DNA from 3 places in the Arthrobacter gengyunqii genome. Region 3 is predicted to be linked to each of the others. Evidence: riboswitches for the same ligand, from Rfam matches in the RefSeq annotation. Region 3 holds a riboswitch; each other region holds the start of a gene.
The links. A riboswitch is a leader RNA that binds a small molecule or an ion and turns the genes downstream of it on or off. The one in region 3 is predicted to bind S-adenosylmethionine.

Region 1: it holds a riboswitch for S-adenosylmethionine, as region 3 does, so the genes downstream of both, MUG94_RS10020 (flavin reductase family protein) here and MUG94_RS00920 (LLM class flavin-dependent oxidoreductase) in region 3, are expected to answer to the same signal.
Region 2: it holds a riboswitch for S-adenosylmethionine, as region 3 does, so the genes downstream of both, MUG94_RS08320 (cobalamin-independent methionine synthase II family protein) here and MUG94_RS00920 (LLM class flavin-dependent oxidoreductase) in region 3, are expected to answer to the same signal.

The regions. Positions count from the first base shown of each region.
Region 1 covers NZ_CP095461.1:2,199,197-2,205,789, forward strand. The annotation lists gene MUG94_RS10005 (acVLRF1 family peptidyl-tRNA hydrolase) at 1-541, shown strand, start outside; gene MUG94_RS10010 (nitronate monooxygenase) at 583-1,686, opposite strand; gene MUG94_RS10015 (PhzF family phenazine biosynthesis protein) at 1,696-2,532, opposite strand; SAM riboswitch class IV at 2,637-2,754, shown strand; gene MUG94_RS10020 (flavin reductase family protein) at 2,806-3,312, shown strand; gene aspS (aspartate--tRNA ligase) at 3,617-5,401, opposite strand; gene MUG94_RS10030 (APC family permease) at 5,568-6,593, shown strand, end outside.
Region 2 covers NZ_CP095461.1:1,813,037-1,819,629, forward strand. The annotation lists gene MUG94_RS08305 (ABC transporter permease) at 1-1,737, shown strand, start outside; gene MUG94_RS08310 (MDR family MFS transporter) at 1,853-3,361, shown strand; gene MUG94_RS08315 (histone-like nucleoid-structuring protein Lsr2) at 3,526-3,858, shown strand; SAM riboswitch class I at 4,106-4,202, shown strand; gene MUG94_RS08320 (cobalamin-independent methionine synthase II family protein) at 4,211-5,446, shown strand; gene MUG94_RS08325 (acyl-CoA dehydrogenase family protein) at 5,594-6,593, shown strand, end outside.
Region 3 covers NZ_CP095461.1:174,772-181,364, reverse strand. The annotation lists gene MUG94_RS00940 (MmcQ/YjbR family DNA-binding protein) at 1-263, opposite strand, end outside; gene MUG94_RS00935 (DUF1206 domain-containing protein) at 376-1,203, shown strand; gene MUG94_RS00930 (CoA-binding protein) at 1,208-1,627, opposite strand; gene MUG94_RS00925 (alpha/beta fold hydrolase) at 1,690-2,307, opposite strand; gene MUG94_RS00920 (LLM class flavin-dependent oxidoreductase) at 2,377-3,756, opposite strand; SAM riboswitch class IV at 3,876-3,990, opposite strand; gene MUG94_RS00915 (ABC transporter ATP-binding protein) at 4,318-5,142, shown strand; gene MUG94_RS00910 (aliphatic sulfonate ABC transporter substrate-binding protein) at 5,259-6,317, shown strand; gene MUG94_RS00905 (ABC transporter permease) at 6,314-6,593, shown strand, end outside.

The sequences.
Region 1 (6,593 bases), 1.7 Mb from region 3:
CGAGCACGGCGGCCTGCATGTGTCCGCGGCCAACGGCACCGAAGCGGACCTGCTGGCGCCGTGGCCGGACGACGGACGCCCCGGGCGGGGAGCCGACGACGTCGAGCGCCTGGTCTCGCTGGCCGGCCAGTCCCGCACGCTCGGGATTGTGTTGCTGCGCCGCGGCGGTTACGCCGTGGGTGTTGCCCGGGAGGGCCGGTTGCTCGCGTCAAAGGCCGGCAACCGCTACGTGCAGTCCCGGACGGCTGCCGGCGGCGGATCGCAGCAGCGTTTTGCCCGGCGGCGGGCCAACCAGGCCGACGCACTGGTGGAGACGGCCGCCGAGCAGGCGGCGCGGATCTTCACCGAACATCCGCCGGAGTATCTGGTGTTCGGCGGAGACCGCGCGCTGACCGAGGTGCTGGCGCGGCAGAAGATCTTCGCGCGGTGGAGCAACCTGGCCCGGCTGCGTCCGCTCGATGTTCAGGACCCCAAACTGGCGGTGCTAACTCAGGCTGCCAAGGATGCCTGCTCCGTTTTCATCCGAATTACTGTGCCCTGACCCGTTCAGATACCGAGCCCTGTGCTGTCCCGCGACCGACCTCAATCGGCCAGTCCGAACAGCCGGCGGAGAATCACCGGTGCCGGACCTTCAGCGGCGTGCCGGAACCCTGTTCCGGCCCACAGGCTGACTCCTTCCGGATTGCCTGCCGCCGCGGCGGCGGCCCGGAGCTGGCCGGTGATGTGATTGACGTACGGATAGGCGTCCGGGGCATCCGGATGGGCACGCATGAAGTCATTGGTCAGCCCTCTGGCTGGACGGCCGGAGAAGGCCCGTGTCAGCGAAGTGTCAGGATCCCTGCGGCCCTGTACAGCGTCCATCAACCCGCCGCGGTGCACTGTGCTGGTCCCGGCTTCGTCGCTGAGCAGCAGCAGTGTTCCCACTTGGACGGCACCCGCCCCGGCGGCCAGAGCTGCGGACGCGTCCTCCGGGGTGGAAATCCCTCCCGCTGCAACCAACGGGAGCGGGCAGGCTTCTCGAACCTGGCCCAGCAGGTCCGTCAGCGCCACCTCGCCGGGGACCTTCCCGCTGTCCAGCGTTCCCCGGTGTCCGCCTGCCTCCGGGCCCTGCACGCACAGGATGTGCGCTCCCGCCTCCGCGGCCGCGCGGGCCTCGCCGGCGTCGGTGACCGTCACCACGCTGCAGATTCCCTGCGCCGCAAGCTCCGCGAAGACCGCCGGTTCCGGCAGTCCGAAGGTGAAGGACACTACCGGGACCCGCTCCCGCAGGACCAGCTCCAGCTTGGCCTGCCAGCCGTCGTCGTCGGTGGGATCCGGCATCCCGGGTTCGGGGACGGTGGTTCCAGCCGGCCCCTGCCCTGCTGCTGCGACCAGGTCCTCACGGAAGGTCAGGGCGGCTTCGATTCTTCGGGCTTGGGCTGCGGCCTTCGCCGCGGCCTGATCCTGCGCGGCGACCGGGTAGGTGTTGGCAGCATCCGGTACGAAGAGGTTCAGGCCAAAGGGCCTGCCGCTCAGCCGGCGCAGCTGGGTGATCTGGTCCGCCACGGATTCGGCGCTTTTGTAGCCGGCGGCCAGGAAGCCGAGCCCGCCGGCCTCCCCCACGGCGGCAGCCAGCTCCGGGGTGGAAGGCCCTCCGGCCATGGGCGCACCGATAACCGGAAGGGCGAGGGACTTTAGGGTGAACATGGTGCCGGATTACAGCGTGACGGTGCCGTCAATGCAGGTGACCGTGGATCCGCCCACCCAAATTTTGCGGTCCCGGGTGAAGACCCGGACCCGGCCGGAGCGCTGGACGGCAGTGCCCTGGGTGACGACGTAGCGTTCCGGTGCCAGTGAGGCTCCGATCAGCCACTGGGCGAGTCCGGCATTGAGGCTGCCGGTGACCGGATCCTCTGCAATACCGAGACCCGGTACGAAGGCGCGCACTTCAAAGTCCGTTTCCGCGTCCGCCGGCTGCGCACCGATGACGCCCACGCGCAGGTTGCCCATGATCGTCGGGTCCGGGTTCAGCGCCAGGACGGTTGCGGCGTCCGGGAGCAGCAGTCCCAGCCAGCCCGGTCCGTTGTCGATCCAGTTGGAGGCGAGGATTTGCTCCGTTTCCAGGCCCAGTGCCCGCCGGGCCTGGTCCAGGACGTCGTCCTCCAGCTCACCGGAGCGCAGCAGGGGCGGAGCGGCAAACGCCGCGATCCCGGCATTGGCGTGCAGCGTCACAAGCCCTATGCCGCATTCCTGCACGACGACGTCGGGGTACCGGCGCTTGGCTCCGGTCTCCAGCCAGGCGTGGCACGTGCCCAGCGTGGGGTGTCCGGCGAAGGGAATCTCCCCGCCGGGGGTGAAGATCCGGACCCGGTAGTCGGCCCCGTCCACGGTGGGCGGCAGGACGAAGGTGGTCTCGGAAAGGTTGGTCCACCGGGCAAAGGATGCCATCTCGGCATCCGTCAGCCCTTCCGCTTCGAGCACCACTGCCAGTGGGTTGCCCAAATACGGTTCGCTGCCGAAAACGTCCACCTGTTTAAACCACCGCTGTCTCATTCTTCACACTGTATCCCTTCATTCCCATGACTTTTATGAAGCGGAGTTTACGAACTGTGGCGGGGGTTTGTGTCCCGGTGCTGCCCGGCCTACGTTGGAGCAGGAATCAAGAGTTCCAGCCACGGGCCCTGGCCGGCTGGACGGCAACCCTCTCGCCGTAGCGGGGTGCTCCAGGTGACGATTCGGCCGCCCGAACCCATTCCGGCGCGGCAAGTACTGCGCTTCGCCGTTGCTTCTTTCCGGCCTGGCGCTTGAGGCAAAGGACCTATGCGCATGACACTTTTGACCGACCTTCAGCCCGCTGCGCTGCGGCGGGCCTTTTCCCGATTCCCCTCCGGCGTTGCGGCTTTGTGCGCGGTCATCGACGGAAAGCCGCAGGGCCTTGTCGCGTCTTCGTTTACGGTCGGGGTTTCCATGGATCCGCCGCTGGTGATGTTCGCCGTGCAGAACACGTCCCGCACCTGGCCCGTCCTGCGCGGTGCCGGACGGATCGGGGTGTCGGTTCTCGGATCCGATCATGAGGGCGTCTGCAAGCAGATTGCTTCCAATACAGGCGACCGCTTTGCCGGGCTGAGCCTGCACACTGACACCTCCGGTTCACTCTTCCTGGACCGGGCAGCCCTGTGGCTCGAGTGCTCTGTGGAAAAGGAGATTCCGGCCGGCGACCATGCGGTGGTGCTGCTGCGCGTCCACGGCCATGCTTCCCACGAGGACGCCCACGAACCGCTGGTCTTCCACGGCTCAGCCTTCCGGCATTTGGGGGTTCCCGCCTTCGCCTGACAGCCGCGGGCCGCCGTTTCCCTCCGGTTTGGGAAGTCCCTCCGGTTTGGGAAATCCCTGCCACTGCGGACCGGTCACTTTTTCCCAAAACGGAGGGAACGGGACAAAACGGAGGGAAACAAAGCCCTACATCCGGAAAGCACGGAGCCCGGCCGCCATAAAAGACGACCGGGCTCCGTGCACCGCTTGGGCCTGTCAGACTGTGCACCTGTCAGACTGTGCAACCCGCCAGGCTCTGCAACCAGTCAGGCTGTACAATCCGCCAGGCTCACCGGGGCAAGCCGGGCTGCATGTCCGCCGGGACTTAGCTTTCCTGCGGCTTGTCCTGCTTCTTCTCAGGCTTGAAGTCCACGCCGGCTTCCTTGCGCTGCTGGGCAGTGATCGGAGCCGGTGCCGCGGTCAGCGGGTCGTAGCCGCCGCCGGACTTCGGGAACGCTATGACGTCGCGGATGGACTCGGTGCCGGCCAGCAGGGCCACCACACGGTCCCAACCGAAGGCGATGCCGCCGTGGGGCGGTGCGCCGTACTTGAAACCTTCGAGCAGGAAGCCGAACTTCTCCTGCGCGTCCTCCTGCGAAAGGCCCATGACCTTGAAGACGCGTTCCTGCACGTCGCGCTGGTGGATACGGATGGAACCGCCGCCGATTTCATTGCCGTTGCAGACAATGTCATAGGCGTAGGCCAGGGCCGACTCCGGATCGGTGTCGAACGTGTCCATGAACTCAGGCTTGGGAGACGTGAACGCGTGGTGCACGGCCGTCCAGGCGCCGCCGCCCACTGCCACGTCACCGGCTGCCACAGCGGCCGACGCCGGCTCGAACATGGGAGCGTCCACAATCCACACGAAGGCCCAGTCGTTGGGATCGATCAGACCGGTGCGGTGGCCGATCTCCACGCGGGCGGCGCCGAGCAGTGCACGGGAGGCGGTTGTCTCGCCGGCAGCGAAGAAGACGCAGTCGCCGGGCTTGGCGCCAACCTTCTCCGCGAGGTTCTCACGCTCGAAGTCGGTGAGGTTCTTGGCAACGGGACCGGTCAGGGTGCCGTCCTCCTGGACCAGCACGTAAGCCAGGCCCTTGGCGCCGCGCTGCTTGGCCCATTCCTGCCACGCATCCAGGGTGCGGCGGGGCTGCGAGGCACCGCCGGGCATGACGACGGCGCCCACGTACGGGGCCTGGAACACGCGGAACGTGGTGTCCTTGAAGAAGTCGGTCAGCTCGGTCAGCTCCAGGCCGAACCGCAGGTCCGGCTTGTCCGAACCAAAGCGGGCCATGGCGTCCCGGTAGGTCATGCGCTGGATCGGGGTGGGGATCTCGACGTCGATCAGCTTCCACAGGGCCTTCACCACGGACTCGCCCAGGGCAATGATGTCGTCTTCCTCGACGAAGCTCGCCTCAATGTCCAGCTGAGTGAACTCCGGCTGGCGGTCCGCGCGGAAGTCTTCATCGCGGTAGCAGCGGGCGATCTGGTAGTACTTCTCGAAGCCGCCCACCTGCAGCAGCTGCTTGAACAGCTGCGGTGACTGGGGCAGTGCGTACCAGGATCCCGGGGCCAGACGCGCCGGAACCACGAAGTCGCGGGCACCCTCGGGGGTGGAACGGGTCAGCGTGGGGGTTTCGATTTCCACGAAACCTTCGTCATGCAGCAGGTTCCGGGCAATGCGGTTGGCCTCGGAACGCAGGCGCATGTTCCGGGCCGGAGCCGGACGGCGCAGGTCCAGGTAGCGGTGCTTCAGGCGGGCCTCTTCGCCAACCTCCACGTGCTCGTCAATCTGGAACGGAAGCGGGTCTGAGGTGTTCAGGACCACGACGTCGTCAGTGATGACTTCCACTTCACCGGTGGCCAGCGAGGGGTTCTCGTTGCCTTCCGGGCGCTTCTGCACGGTACCGGTGATCTGAAGGACATATTCGTTGCGCAGCCCGTGGAAGACGTCCTCTTCGCGGACCACCACCTGGGCCACTCCGGAGGCGTCACGGAGGTCGAGGAAAGCAACCCCGCCGTGGTCCCGCCGTCGGGCCACCCAGCCAGCGAGGGTGACGGTCTGTCCAATATGCTCGGCCCTTAGGGAACCAAGGGCATGAGTGCGCAGCACAGCAGTCCTTTCAAGATTGCTTGCGGAAAACACTGTTCCCGCTCATTGTGAATACAAGGTCTCTTCATGAGTTTACCGGTGTTCACATCCTTTCCCAGCCAAGGGCACGGCTGCGCAGCCCGGTGCGGGCGCGGCACCGCCCGGGCCCGACCGAATGGAGGGACGCGTGTCCGGAAGCTCCTCAGAGAAACTCCCGCTGGGCGGTTTTGACGCCACCACTGTGGGAATCGGCTGCATGGTTGGCGGCGGCATTTTTGTGGTCCTGCCGCTGGTTGCGGACGCTGCCGGCTTTGCACTCGCCGCGTCCCTGGCCCTTGCCGCACTGGTGGCCTATTGCACAGCGGCGTCCACTTTCCTGCTCAGCGCCGGGCTGCGCATCAGCGGGCACCGCAACGCCGGAGGTACAGCGCGTACCGCGGCCCGGGTCCTCATGGGGCCCTACATGGGTTTCTTCACGGGCTGGACGATGGTCTGCGCCCTGGTGACGTCTGCTGCCGTGCTCGCCCTGACCTTCGGGTTGTATGTGGTGCCCGGGCAAGCCCGGCCCGCAGCCGCTGGAGCAGCCGTGGCGGGAACCGCCCTGTACCTGTTCGGGCTGCAGCGCAGCACCTGGGTGATCCGTTTCGTGCTGGCCTTCGTGCTTGGCATGCTGGGTTTCGGCATCGTGGTCGCCTTCAACGAGGCCGGCGGGCCACCCCCGCAGCCCGGCGTGCTGGAGGAGACAGGATCAACCGCGGGGCTGCTGCAGGGTGCGGGCTTCGCCTTTTTTGCGTTCGCGGGGTACGCCCGCCTGGCTGCCGGCGGCTTCCGGGTCCGCGCTCCGGAGCGCAACATTCCCCGTGCCGTTCCGGCGTCCATCATCGTGGCGCTGGTCCTCTACCTGCTGGTTGCACTGTCCCTGGTCACTTGGTTTCAGGGACCTGCCGGACTGGCGGCGTCGATCGCCCCGCTGCGCGAGCCGGTGGCAACGGTGGGATTGGGCATCGGCACCGGCGCGGTGGCCATTGCCGCCGGCGCTGCGAGCCTGTCCGGAGTCTGGATCCTGATGGAGGGAAGCGCCCGCACTGCCGCGGCGATGGCCGGCGACGGCGACCTTCCCCGCGTTTTTGCGCATACCGGCGGAAAGCGGCAGGTGGCATGGCCTGCGGCTGCCGCGGCGGGCGCCGTCGTCGTCGTCCTGGTGCTGACCGTC
Region 2 (6,593 bases), 1.6 Mb from region 3:
ATGCTGTTCCTGCTGAGCACCTCCCTGGCCGGGACAGCCGTGATGACAGCGGTCTTTGTCACTGCGGGGACCTTGTCGCTGTCGATCGCGGCCCGTCGCAGGGAGTTCGCGCTCCTGCGTGCGGTGGGAGCCGGTGCCGGGCAGACCCTGGGACTCATTGTGCGTGAGGTGGTGCTGGTGGCGGGGATTGCAGCGGTCCTCGGGACGCTGCCCGGATTCTGGCTGGCGCAGCTTCTGGGACGGCAATTTACCGTCGGCGGGATCATTCCCGCGGACTTTGCCCTGGCCTACAGCCCGCTCCCTGCGCTCGCAGCTGTGCTGCTGAGCACCGCCGCGGCTGCCGGCGCCTCCGTGGTTGCCGCCCGCGGAGCAGTGCGGGCGACGCCGACGACGGCGCTGCGGGAGGCCGTCACCGAGAATCATGCGCTGGGCCTGCGGCGGACCGTTACCGGCCTGGTCTTGCTGGGTGCCGGCTTGGCTGCAGCTCTCACGCCGCTGGCTGTTCCCGGTCTGGCAGGGCTGACGGCGGCTGCGGGAAGCGCGCTGCTGCTGGTCATCGCAGCCGGCGTCCTCGGCCCGTGGATCGTGGCGGGTGCCCTCAAGACCCTGCGTCCGCTGCTGCGCCGCAGCACGTCAGCGTCCATGGTCCTGGCCGAAGCCAACGCGGCTGCCTTTCCCCGCCGGATGGCCGCCGGCATAGTTCCGCTGGCACTGGCGGTAGCCCTGGGCTCCGTGCAGCTGTTCATGGCGTCGACCGTGGAGACCGAGGCGGCACAGCAGTCCCGGGATTCAGTGGTGGCCGACTACCTGGTGTCAGCTCCCGTCTCCGGCATATCCGCGGAACTGGCCGAGCGGGTCGGCGCGGTGCCCGGAGTCCGGGCGGCAACCCCGGTGGCGCGGTCAACTGTCCTTGCACGCACCACCTTCCTGGGGTTGGAGGACGCCACGGAAACGTACGCAATCTCCGGGCTGGGCGGACAGGACCTCGAGTCAACACTGAATCTCGGCGTCAGCCATGGTTCGCTTGCGCGGCTGGCCGAGCCCGGAACCGTGGCGCTGAGCAACGACCTTGCCCGGTCCACCGGCACCGATTTGGGCGGCAGATTTGCCTTTCACTACGGCGACGGAACCGAGGCAACCGCCGTCGTCGTTGCGACTTACGAACGCGGGCTGGGCTTCGGTGACCTGGCGGTGGACAACGAAACGCTGCGGCAGCACACCACTGCGGGGCTGAACGACTACGTGCTGGTCAGTGCCGAACCCGGCGCGGATGCCGGTGAGGTGGCTGCCGCCGTCGGCGCCCTGGGGCTGACGGTGCTGGACCCGGGGGAACTGGGAGCGGCCGGAGCATCGGAGCGAAGTTCGGAGTCCTGGATTTCCGTGGTCGGGCTGCTGGTCCTGCTGGGATATGTCGGGCTATCCGTGGCCAACAGCCTGGTGATGGCCACGGCGCGGCGGCGCCCGGAGCTGATGCTCCTGCGTGCCCTCGGTGCTTCCGACCGGCAACTGCGGCGGATGACCGGCCTGGAAGCCCTGGCGGTGGTGGTGACCGCCGTCGTACTGGGAAGCGGCATTGCCCTGCTGCCGCTGATGGGAATTGCCTTCAACGTTTCCGGGCAGCCGTTTCCGACCATTGTCCCGGGGATCTTCCTTGCACTGGCCGGCACGGTGGCGGCGCTTGGCCTGGGTTCCATCGCTGCTGCCACCCATGCCGCGCTGCGACCGGTCCGGGAATAAACCGACCGAAGGGCCGGTTGCGCCCGATGGCGGGTCCCGAGCGGGACCCGCATAGGATTGCGGCCCCGGCCCAACCTGCTTTGAACGCCACCACCGTGAACAGGATTCTTCCCTTTTGAGTATTGACCCGTCTTCCGTCGCCACTTCCGCACCGCCGTCGCCAGGCAAACAAAACCCCCGCAAAACCGCTGCGCCGGATGCCCTGGACGCCCGCACCAAGACTGTGATCGGGTTGCTGCTCGTCTCGTCATTCGTCGTGATCCTGAATGAGACGATCATGAGCGTGGCCCTGCCGCGGCTGATGGCAGACCTCAACATCACCGCGGGCACGGCCCAGTGGCTGACCACAGGGTTCATGCTGACCATGGCCGTGGTCATCCCGGCCACAGGATTCCTGCTGCAGCGGTTTTCCATGCGCGGCCTCTTTATTACGGCCATGTCGCTGTTCAGTGCGGGCACGCTGCTGGCTGCCATGGCTCCGGGGTTTGGCACGCTGCTCGGCGGCCGCATCATTCAGGCCGGGGGCACGGCGATCATGCTGCCGCTGCTGATGACCACCGTCCTGAACGCCGTTCCGGCACACCGGCGCGGACGCATGATGGGCACCATTTCCATTGTCATTGCCGTCGCCCCGGCCATCGGGCCCACCGTTTCGGGCATCATCCTCAACGCCCTGGACTGGCGCTGGATGTTCTGGCTGGTCCTGCCGATCGCACTGCTCTCCCTTGTCGTGGGTGCGCTGAAGGTGCAGAACCTCACCGAACCCAAGAAGGTCCCCTTTGACGTGCTCTCGATCGTGCTGTCCACCTTTGCCTTCGGCGGGCTGATCTTTGGCCTGAGCAGCATCGGCGAAGCCGCCCAGGGCGAGGCCCTGATGCCGCTGTGGATTCCCCTCACCGCCGGTGCCCTGGCCATGGCCGGATTTATTTTCCGCCAGCTGTTCCTCCAGCGCACGGACCGGGCGCTGATGGACCTGCGCACCTTCGGGAGCAAACCGTTCGTCGTTGCCATCGTCCTGGTTCTGGTGAGCATGATGGCGCTCTTCGGCTGCCTCATTGTCCTGCCGCTGTACCTGCAGAACGTCCTGGGGCTCAGCACCCTGAACACCGGTCTGCTGCTTCTTCCCGGCGGTGCCGTGATGGCGATTCTGTCACCCATTGTCGGAGGACTGTTCGACAAGTTCGGCCCCCGTCCGCTGGTGATCCCCGGAGCCCTGGTGCTCAGCGGTGCACTGTGGGGCATGACGACCCTGGACGAGAACAGCTCCGTTCCCGTGGTCATCGTCCTGCACTGCCTGCTCAACACGGGCCTGGGATTCATCTTCACGCCGCTGTTCACCTCGGCCCTGGGTTCCCTGCACAAGTCGCTCTACTCGCACGGCAGCGCGATCATCAATACGCTGCAGCAGTTGGCCGGCGCTGCGGGCACGGCTGTCTTCGTCACCCTGATGACGACCGGCACCACTGCTGCGGTCAATGAAGGAATAGCGGGCATCCCGGCCTCGGCCGCCGGTGTGCACACCGCATTCTTCTGGGGAGCGGTTATCTCGCTGGTGGCGCTGGCGGCGTCCTTCTTCGTGCGCCGGCCCACCAATGAAGTGCCCGACGGCGTGGCCATCCACTAGGCGCGGTAATTCCGGTAATTCCCAGCCTTTCCTGCGGGCACGCGGCCGTGGAATTACTTGTGCCCTGCTATAGCCGAATGTGGCCGGCACCCTATTTTATGGAAGCTGCGCGGCTAAACTTACTGGCAGGGGTGGTTCAGAATTACACGAAAAGGGACAAGCACATGGCCCAGAAAAGACAAGTTCTTCTGATTGATGACCTTACCGGGGAAGACGCACAGGAAACTGTGAAGCTGGCCCTGGACGGTGCGCAGTATGAAATCGACCTGACGACGGAGCATGCGGCTGACCTTCGCGAGAAGTTGGGTCCGTATATCTCCAGCGGACGCCGCCTGCGGGGCGGTTCAAGCACGCGCAGCACAAGGCGGGAAAGTACTGCGCACGGTGAGGACAGCCGAAAGATACGGGAATGGGCTGTTGCAAACGGTTACAAGCCAAGCGCCCGCGGACGCATCAGCCAGGAAATACGCGAAGCGTACAACTCGGCACAAAACTAACAGCCCCGGACACGTCCCTCAGACGTGTCGGAGGCTGTTAGCTCACCACCGATTTCCCGCCGTATTGTTGCTTGTCATTCATCGCGCGCAACATTCCGCCATATGACGGTGCCCGCCGGTCACATAACGTGTCACTGGGATTCCTGCGTCGGCACGTGCATGCTGGGTCGTGAGCCCTTCCACACGGCACCCGGCACCCACCGGGGAAGGGGCGCACCCGCGTTGCCAGTGGATAAAGCCATACCCACAACCATCCAGAGCAGCTGAGAGACCTGCCTCCGCGACGCTGCAGCTTCCCCCGGACATCCTTTCCGGAAAGGTGCTAACGGCAGGAACGATGGAAGGAACACCCATGACGCATGATCACATTCCCACGACCCACGCCGGCTCCTTGCCCCGGACACCGGAACTGATAGCAGCCAATGCCGCCCGCACCTTTGCGGCCGACGGTTTCACCCTGGAACGGACCCCGGAATTCGAGGCGTTGCTGACCGGCGCCGTGGTTGACCTGGTGCAGCGCCAAAAGAACCTTGGCATCACCATCCCGGGAGACGGCGAATACGGCAAAGCAATGTCCAATGCTTTGGATTACGGCGCCTGGTGGACCTACAGCTTCCAGCGCACCGCAGGTCTTGAACTCACCGAATTCAATCCCATCACGGCGGGACCGGTTCGCAGCGAGCCCGGCAACGTTCGGTTGACGTCGTTCGCGGACAGGAGGGACTGGACCCGATTCGCTGCCGCCTATTCGGATCCGGAAAGCGGTATTCACCTCGGCCGGAACGCAACCGCCTTTCCCTCGGCCACTGGCCCGATCAGCTATACCGGCCAGGCAGCCCTCGCCAGCGACATTGCGAACCTCAAGGCAGGATTGGAAGCTGCTGACCTCGCCACCGGGTTCATTACAGCTCTGTCACCCGGATCCGCCAGCCGCATCGGCAATGACTACTACGGAAGCGAAGAAGAATTCATCTACGCATGGGCAGATGTCCTTCGCGAAGAATACAAGGCCATCGTCGAAGCCGGACTGGTTGTGCAGATTGATGACCCGTCTATCGCCGAAAACTGGGACCAGATCAATCCCGAGCCGAGCGTGGAAGACTACCGCCGCTTCACTCAGATCCGGATTGAAGCGTTGAATTACGCCCTGCGCGGGCTGCCCGAAGATCAGGTCCGTTTCCATGTCTGCTGGGGTTCGTGGCACGGACCCCACGCCACCGACATCGAGTTCAACCACATTGTTGACCTGGTGCTGGGCATCAATGCCGGAGCCTATTCCTTTGAAGCCGCCAATGTCCGGCATGAGCATGAGTGGGCCATCTGGCGCGGCAAGCGGCTGCCCGAGGGCAAAATCCTGATTCCCGGCGTCGTATCCCATGCCACCAATGTTGTGGAGCACCCGGAGCTGGTGGCGCAGCGGATAGAACGCTTCGCGGGGCTCGTGGGCCGTGAGAACATCATCGCCGGCACCGACTGCGGCCTGGGTGGACGCATCCACCCGGATATTGCCGCAGCGAAGCTCGAGTCGCTGGGTCAGGGAGCGCGCATCGCGGCAGGCAACCTGTTGGCTGGAGCTTCACTCCGATAAGGGCAACCGGACCAAGTAGTTCCGTGGGCGCGGCCGCGTGTTGTGCCCACGGAACTGCTCGCCGGAAACCCTTGACGGCGTCCTGTGCCGGGGACATACTCGGTTACTAAACGATCATTTAGTATCGAATAACAGGCCGGAGCCGACATGACGACCATCCGAATTGCAGACCAGCCGGAGACCACAGAGTTGAACGGATCAGCCGACGATCCGGCGGCTGCCGGCTTCAGCTTCGATCCGACGGCCGTCCAGGACGTGGACAGTGACCTGTACCTCCTGGACAACCTCCTTGACGAGCAGGCCAAGGATGTCCAGCGACGCGTGCGCGCCTTCGTGGACGAGGATCTGCTGCCGGTTATCAATGGCTACTGGGAGCGTGCCGAAGTCCCTTATGAGCTGATCCCGAAGCTCGCGGCCCTTAACATCGCGGGGGGAACCATCAAAGGATACGGCTGCCCCGGGCTGACCCGGCTTGCCGCTTCCACCGCTGCTGCTGAGCTGGCCCGCGGCGACGGGTCCATCAACACGTTCTTCGGCGTGCATTCCGGGCTGGCCATGGGCAGTATCGACATGCTCGGCTCCGAGGAGCAGAAACAGCGGTGGCTGCCATCCATGGCCCGGTTCGAGAAAATTGGAGCTTTTGCGCTGACTGAACCGGGACACGGGTCCGACTCTGTCTCCCTGGAGACCTCCGCGCGCCGCGACGGGGACGAATATGTCCTCAACGGCAGCAAGCGGTGGATCGGCAACGCGAGCTTCGCCGACGTCGTCATCATTTACGCCCGGGATGAAGCAGACGGTGCCGTCAAGGGCTTTGTCATGGAAAAGGATGCTGAAGGTAATCACCCGGCCGGTTACAGTGCTGAGGTCATCACCGGAAAGATCGGCAAGCGAGCCGTCCTGCAGCCGAACATCATCATCGAGAACCTTCGTATTCCGGCGGAAAACCGGCTGGAGAACTGCAACTCCTTCAAGGACGTCAACAAGGTGCTGGCGGCCACCCGTGGGGGAGTGGCGTGGGAGGCGCTGGGCCATGCCGTTGCGGCCTACGAAATTGCCGTGGCCTACGCCAAGACCCGTGTGCAGTTCGGGAAGGAAATTGGCCGGTTCCAGCTGGTGCAGAACAAGCTGGCCAACATGCTGGCCC
Region 3 (6,593 bases):
AGCACCACGGAATTCCAGTGTTTCTTGTTCATGTGCCAGGCTCCGTTGATCTGCGGATGGGCGGCCCGCAGCTGCTGGGCCAGCTCCGGCTCACACTTCAGGCTGATCGTCAGGGGCATGCCGGCCAACGCACACAGGGCAAACATTTTCGCTTTGCCACCGGTTGCCTGCACCTTGAACACAGACGATTCCGGGCCAAACGGGAAATCCTCGTAAGCGCCCGGGAACCCCAGGCATACCCGCCTCACTTCTGCCGCGTCCATCATTCGAGCGTAGTCCGCTGCCACGCCGCAGCGCCACAGGTGACAAAATGGAAACCAGACCAGCAGCAACCCGGCACACACCGCACGTGTGCTCACCTGACGGAGGACAGTTTTGGCTCACACAGGACATGGGGACCGGCTCGCTTCGGCCGCAGAAAAAGCGGCGGATTCACAGGGATTTGAGCGGGCCGCGCGCGTTGGATACGTCGCCAGCGGAGTGCTGCACCTGCTGATCGGCGTGATTGCCCTGCAGATCGCCTCCGGCAGCGGCGGCAGTGCGGATTCCTCCGGAGCCGTCGCTGCCCTGGCTGCCCAGCCCGGCGGACTGATCCTGCTCTGGATCTGTTTCCTGGGCTGCCTTGCCCTCGCATTATTCCAGGCATCGCGCGTCTGGCTGGACGGCCGCGGACTGCAGGGCAAAGACGCCTGGAAAGTGCGCGGCTCCGCGGCCACCCAGGCCATCACCTACGGTGCGATCGGCGTATCCTTCGGCACCGTTGCCTTGGGCGGCGGCACGGACAGCGGCGAGAGTTCCGCAGGCTGGAGCGCCAAGCTGATGGCTCAGCCGGCGGGCGCCGTCCTGCTGGGCCTGGTGGGACTCGGCATCGTCGTTGTTGGCGGATATTTCATTTTCAAGGGCGCCACCGGACGTTTCCGCAAGGATTTGTCGGCGATCCCGGCGGGCACCTGGGACCGCGCCGTCACCATTACCGGCACGCTGGGCTTTGTCGCCAAGGGAGTGTCCCTGGCTATCCTGGGCATCCTGGTGATGGTGGCCGCTTTCACGGCCGCCCCGGAGAAGTCCACCGGGCTCGACGGCGCACTCCACGCCCTGCGCGAGCAGCCCTTCGGCGGGCTGGCGCTGGGAGCCGTGGGCGCGGGAATGATCTGTTACGGGTTGTACACCGGGATCCTGCGCGCCCGGTTCGCCAAGCTGTAGCCGGTTACAGGCCGAAGCCGGGCGCCTCGATGACCGGACAGGTGTCCATGACCACGTCCAATCCGGCGTCGGCCGCACGCTGCGCAGCCGCCTCGTCGATGACGCCCAGCTGCAGCCAGACGGCTTTGGCGCCCGCTTCGATGGCCTGGTCCACGATGTCCCCGACACGGGACGAGTTTACAAAGCAGTCGACCACGTCGATCTGCCCGGGAACCTCGCTGAGCCGCCGGTAACCCGTGTTGCCGTGGACGTCGTCGCCCTTGAGGCTGACCGGAATGATTTCCATGCCCAGGTGGTCCTGGATGTAGCGGGACACCCCGACGGCGGTGCGGCGCGGATTGTTGGACAGTCCCACCACCGCCCAGCGGGCACCCCTGTTGCTCAGGAGGGATTCGACAACTGCGGAGTCATTGACGTGTGGCATCGGCCGTCCTTTGGTGGGGTGCTGGATCGGGCTCCAGCTTACGCCCGCCGCTGTGCCTCGGCTCAGCTCAGGAAAGACTCGATTGCCTCAGCAAGGGCTTCCTCCGGCACACTGACACTGCTTCCTTCCAGCAGCTGGAACTCTCCTTCTTCCAAGGCATCGGCGGCCTGGCGTGCGAGGTCCTGCGTCTCGTCGCCGCTGGCGTTCCCGGCCAGCACCAGCACCGGAACCTGGACGCCGCCGAGTCCTTCCAGTTCAGTCTGCAGGACCAGCATCTCGTCGTCGCCCTCGTTCAGGGCCAGCGTCGGTTCCAGGGCAACGACGCGCGTAATCACCGCGGATTCCTCGGCAGCGCGCAGCGCCAGGAAGGCACCCGAAGCGAAGCCGTAAAGGTCAGCGGTTCCACCGGCCACCTGCACCACCGCCAGCAGGTCATCGACGTCGGATTCCGCCGTGTACTCCTCACCGACGCCGCTTTCACCCAGCCCCCGGCGGTCATAGGTGTAGACGGTGTGATTGCTCGAAAGCAGCTCGGCCAGCGCACGGGTGCTGGAGCTGTTGCGGTCGGCGGTCAACGGATCCACGATCACCAGCGGCGGTCCGTCACCCTGCCGGGACCAGGCAATGCGGGTGCCGTCTGCGGAAAGGGCCATGCCGGTGGCACTGGGTGAGGGTTCCATGGCGGACTCCTGCTCGCTGAAGGGGCGCTGCGCGGACCCTTCAAACGTAAAGAGGCGGTCCGTCCCCGGTCAATGGCTCCGCACCGAACCAGCCTTCTGCAGCCGGAAGGACGCGCCGCGGTGGTTTTCCGGCAGCTTGTCCCCGGCACCGAAGAGCTTATTCCGCAGGGTCCCGGGAGCGTACTCCGTGGGATATGCCCCGCGCTTCTGCAGCTCGGGAACCACGAATTCCACCACATCCTCGAACGTGCCCGGAGTAACGGCGTAGGCCAGGTTAAAGCCGTCGACGTCGGTCTCCTCCACCCAACGGATCAGCTCCTCGGCCACCTCCGCACCGGATCCGACCAGCCTCGGGCCCAGGCCCCCAATGCCGGCGCTCTCGGCGATGTCCCGCACCGTCCAGGGTTCGCCGTCGTCCTTTACTTTCTGGAAGTTGGCGGCCGCGGACTGGATGGCATTGGATTTCACGGCGCCCAGCGGCTGGTCGAGTTCGTAGGTGGAGAGATCAACTCCCATCCAGCCGGACATCAGGGCGAGGGCGCCCTCGTCGCTGATGTAGCTCTGGTAGTCCAGGTGCTTGGCTTCGGCTTCCTCCGTTGTTGCGGCCGTGATGATGGTCAGCAGGGTGTAAATCCGGATGGAGTGCCGGTCCCGGCCGGCGGCCTCGGCGGCGTCGCGGATTTTGGTGACGGTTTCCTTGAGCTTCTCCACCGTGGACGCGCCGACAAACACTGCTTCGGCGTTCCCGGCAGCAAAGGCGATGCCCCTCGGTGAGGCACCGGCCTGGTAGATCACCGGAGTGCGCTGCGGCGAGGGCTCGCTGATGTGAATGCCCGGGACCTTGAAGTACTTGCCCTCGTGGTTGATGTCGTGGACCTTCGCCGGATCGGTGAACACGCCGGTCTCCCGGTCCCGGACAACGGCGTCGTCCTCCCAGGATCCTTCAAGCAGCTTGTAAACCACCTCAAGATATTCATCGGCGTGGTTGTAGCGCTCGTCGTGCTCCAGTTGGTCTTCGGCACCCATGTTGCGTGCCGCCGAGGGCAGATACCCGGTCACCACGTTCCAGCCGACCCGGCCGTTGGTGAGGTGGTCCAGGGTGGAGAGGCGCCGGGCAAACGGGTAGGGGTGCTCATACGCGGTGCCGGCCGTGACGCCGAAGCCGAGGTGTTCGGTGACCAGGGCCATGGCGGAGACCAGCAGCAGCGGGTCATTCACCGGCACCTGGGTGCCCTGGCGAAGGGTGGCATCGTTGGAGGACCCGTAGACGTCATAGGTGCCCAGGACATCGGCAATGAAGATTCCGTCGAACAGGCCGCGTTCGCAGGTCCGGGCCAGATGCGTCCAGTAGCTGAGCTTGGTGTAGTCAGCCGAGCGGTCTTCAGGGTGGCGCCAGAGTCCGGGCGACTGGTGGCCCACGCAGTTCATGTCGAAGGCGTTGAACCGGATCTGCCGCGGGGTGCGCTGGTCGAGCTGTTCGACCGGCTCGGACTGGCTGGACTGGTCGGATTGGCTGGGCAGGCTGGCCACGGGGACATCCTTCGGAAACGGGACGCACCTGCGAAGGAGCGCCGTACTTGCCGTTCGCGGACGCGACACGGCCGGATCCTCATCTGGGGCACCCCGCTACGGAAAGAGGGTTGCCGCCCAACCAGCCAGAGCTTTGCGTTGGGACTCATGATCCTTCGGCTCCAGTATTCGCACAGCGCTGATCAGCGGGCAAGCCGTAGCCGTCACGGAGCGTAACGGCAGACGGCGGCCCAGGTGCCTGCGGTGAAGGCGGCGTCGAAATATTACGCAGGGGACTTGCCGCTTTCCGCAATCGAGCGTTTAGTTGCACTTGACCATCCCGAGCGGCTGAGAGACCTGGATCAGTGAAGCCGCAGCAACCCTGGTTGCCGTCCCTCCTCCTTGAGGAACGGCAATAGCGAGGACAGCACCGCAGGAGGCCCGCAACGGCCCAAGGTGTTATCCGTAGGGTGCTACTGCCAGGACCGATGGAGAGTTAACATGACCGCTCTGGCTTCACAGTCCCCTGCCGCCGCGCCGCCCCACGGGCGCACCGCCGGCTCCGCACTGCCCGTCACCTTTTCCTCGCTGGGCCGCGCCTTCGGCTCCGGCAGTGAAACTCATCAGGTGCTGCGGGACATAACCTTTGACATTCACGCCGGTGAGGTCCTGGCCATTCTGGGCTCCAGCGGCTGCGGAAAGTCCACGCTCCTGCGCGCCGCCGCCGGCCTGGATGCTCCAACGACCGGAGAAGTCCGCATCGACGGAACACCGGTCCGCGGCATCGATGACCGGTGCGCCGTCGCGTTCCAGGAACCGCGGCTGTTGCCTTGGCAAACTCTGCAGGCCAACATTGCCATGGGCCTGCCCAAGAGCATGAGCGCTAAAAACGGTAAGGCCAAAGTGGCCGAACTCCTGGAGCTGGTGGAACTGGCGGCGTTTGCCAAGCACCGGCCGCGGGCAGTCTCCGGAGGTATGGCGCAGCGCGCTTCCCTGGCTCGGGCCCTGGCACGAACCCCCGGGGTGCTGCTGCTGGATGAGCCGTTCGGCGCGCTCGATGCTTTGACCCGACTCAAGATGCAGGACCTGCTGCTCGCGGTGCACCGCGCCAGCCCCACCACGGTACTGCTGGTGACCCATGACGTGGATGAGGCCCTCCAACTGGCCGACCGCATCATCATCCTGGGCAAGGAACCCGGTGTTACCGGGGCCGCCATCACCGAGACCATCACCGTGCCCGGCCCGCGTCCACGAGACCGCGCCTCGGCGGAGCTGGCCCGAATGCGCGGCGAACTCCTGGCCCGCCTCGGCGTCGATCGCCACTAAGCCGCTCCTCCCCGGCGTCGCCCCCTCCTTGCTTGGGGCCGCTCCATCAGCAGTTCTGCGCCCCTTTTGCGCCTGAACCGCGACTATTCGCAGCCAACTCTTCAGAAAGAACTCCCATGAACAGCCGTTCCCACAGTTCCCGCCCCGCCCGCACCACCCTTAGAACCCTGGCCGCCGTTGCCGCCGCGGCTTCCCTGCTGCTGACCGGGTGCGTGGCAGGCGAGGATTCCGATGCCGCCGCCAACGCAGGCGCAGCCGACGGCGGAACCCTCACGCTCGATTTCGCCACCTACAACCCGCTGAGCCTGATCATCAAGGACCAGGGTTGGCTGGAATCCGCCCTGGCCGACGACGGCGTCACGGTGGAGTGGGTGCAGTCCGCCGGCTCCAACAAGGCCAATGAGAACCTGCGCTCCGGGGCAATCGATGTCGGTTCCACCGCAGGGTCCGCAGCCCTGCTGAACCGCGCCAACGGATCCCCGATCAAGGCCATCGACATTTTCTCCCAGCCGGAATGGGCGGCCCTGGCGGTGGGCGCCGACTCCGCCATCACCTCGGTAGCGGACCTCAAGGGCAAGTCGGTCGCCGCAACCAAGGGCACCGACCCCTACTTCTTCCTGGTGCAGGCGCTGGAGGAGGCCGGCCTGACTCTGGAGGACGTCACCGTTGAGCAACTGCAGCACGCGGATGGCCGGAGCGCCCTGGAAAACGGATCAGTGGATGCCTGGGCAGGGCTGGACCCGATCATGGCGGGTGCCGAACAAAACGGTGCCCGGTTGATCCACCGCAACCTGGACTTCAACACCTACGGCATCCTTGCCGCCAACGAATCCTTCCTGACAGAGGATCCGGAACTGGCCCAGGCCGTGGTCAACGCATATGAGAAGGCCCGCGCGTGGGCTGCTGAAAACCCGGAGGAAACGGCGCAGATCCTGGCCGATGTTGCCGGCCTGGACCTGGCAGTGGCCCAGACCGTGGTGCTGGAACGCAGCAACCTCGACGTGGACCCCGCCCCGGGTGAGGCCCAGCGCAGCGTGCTGGAGAAAATCGGCCCCACACTGGTGGAAACCGGAGACGTGGCCGGCCAGGACGCCGTGGACAAGGCACTGGACGGCCTGTTCGATGACTCCTTCGTGAAGTCCGCTGATCCCGAGTCCATTTCGGATGCACAATGAGTTCGGTCCTGAAGACCCCGGCATCCGCGAGCGCCGGTGCCGGGAATACAGCGCCGGCCGGCACCATCCTGACCAGTCGCTGGACCCGCGCGGGTCTGGGCCTGGTGGTTCCCGCCCTGGTACTGGCCGCCTGGCAGATCACCACGGCGGCCGGGATCTTCAGCCCGGTCCAGCTGCCTTCGCCGTCGGCCGTCTACACCGCGGCGGTTGACCTGATCGGCCGTGGACAGCTTGGCCTGCACGTTGCCATTTCCACCCAGCGGGTGCTGGTCGGCT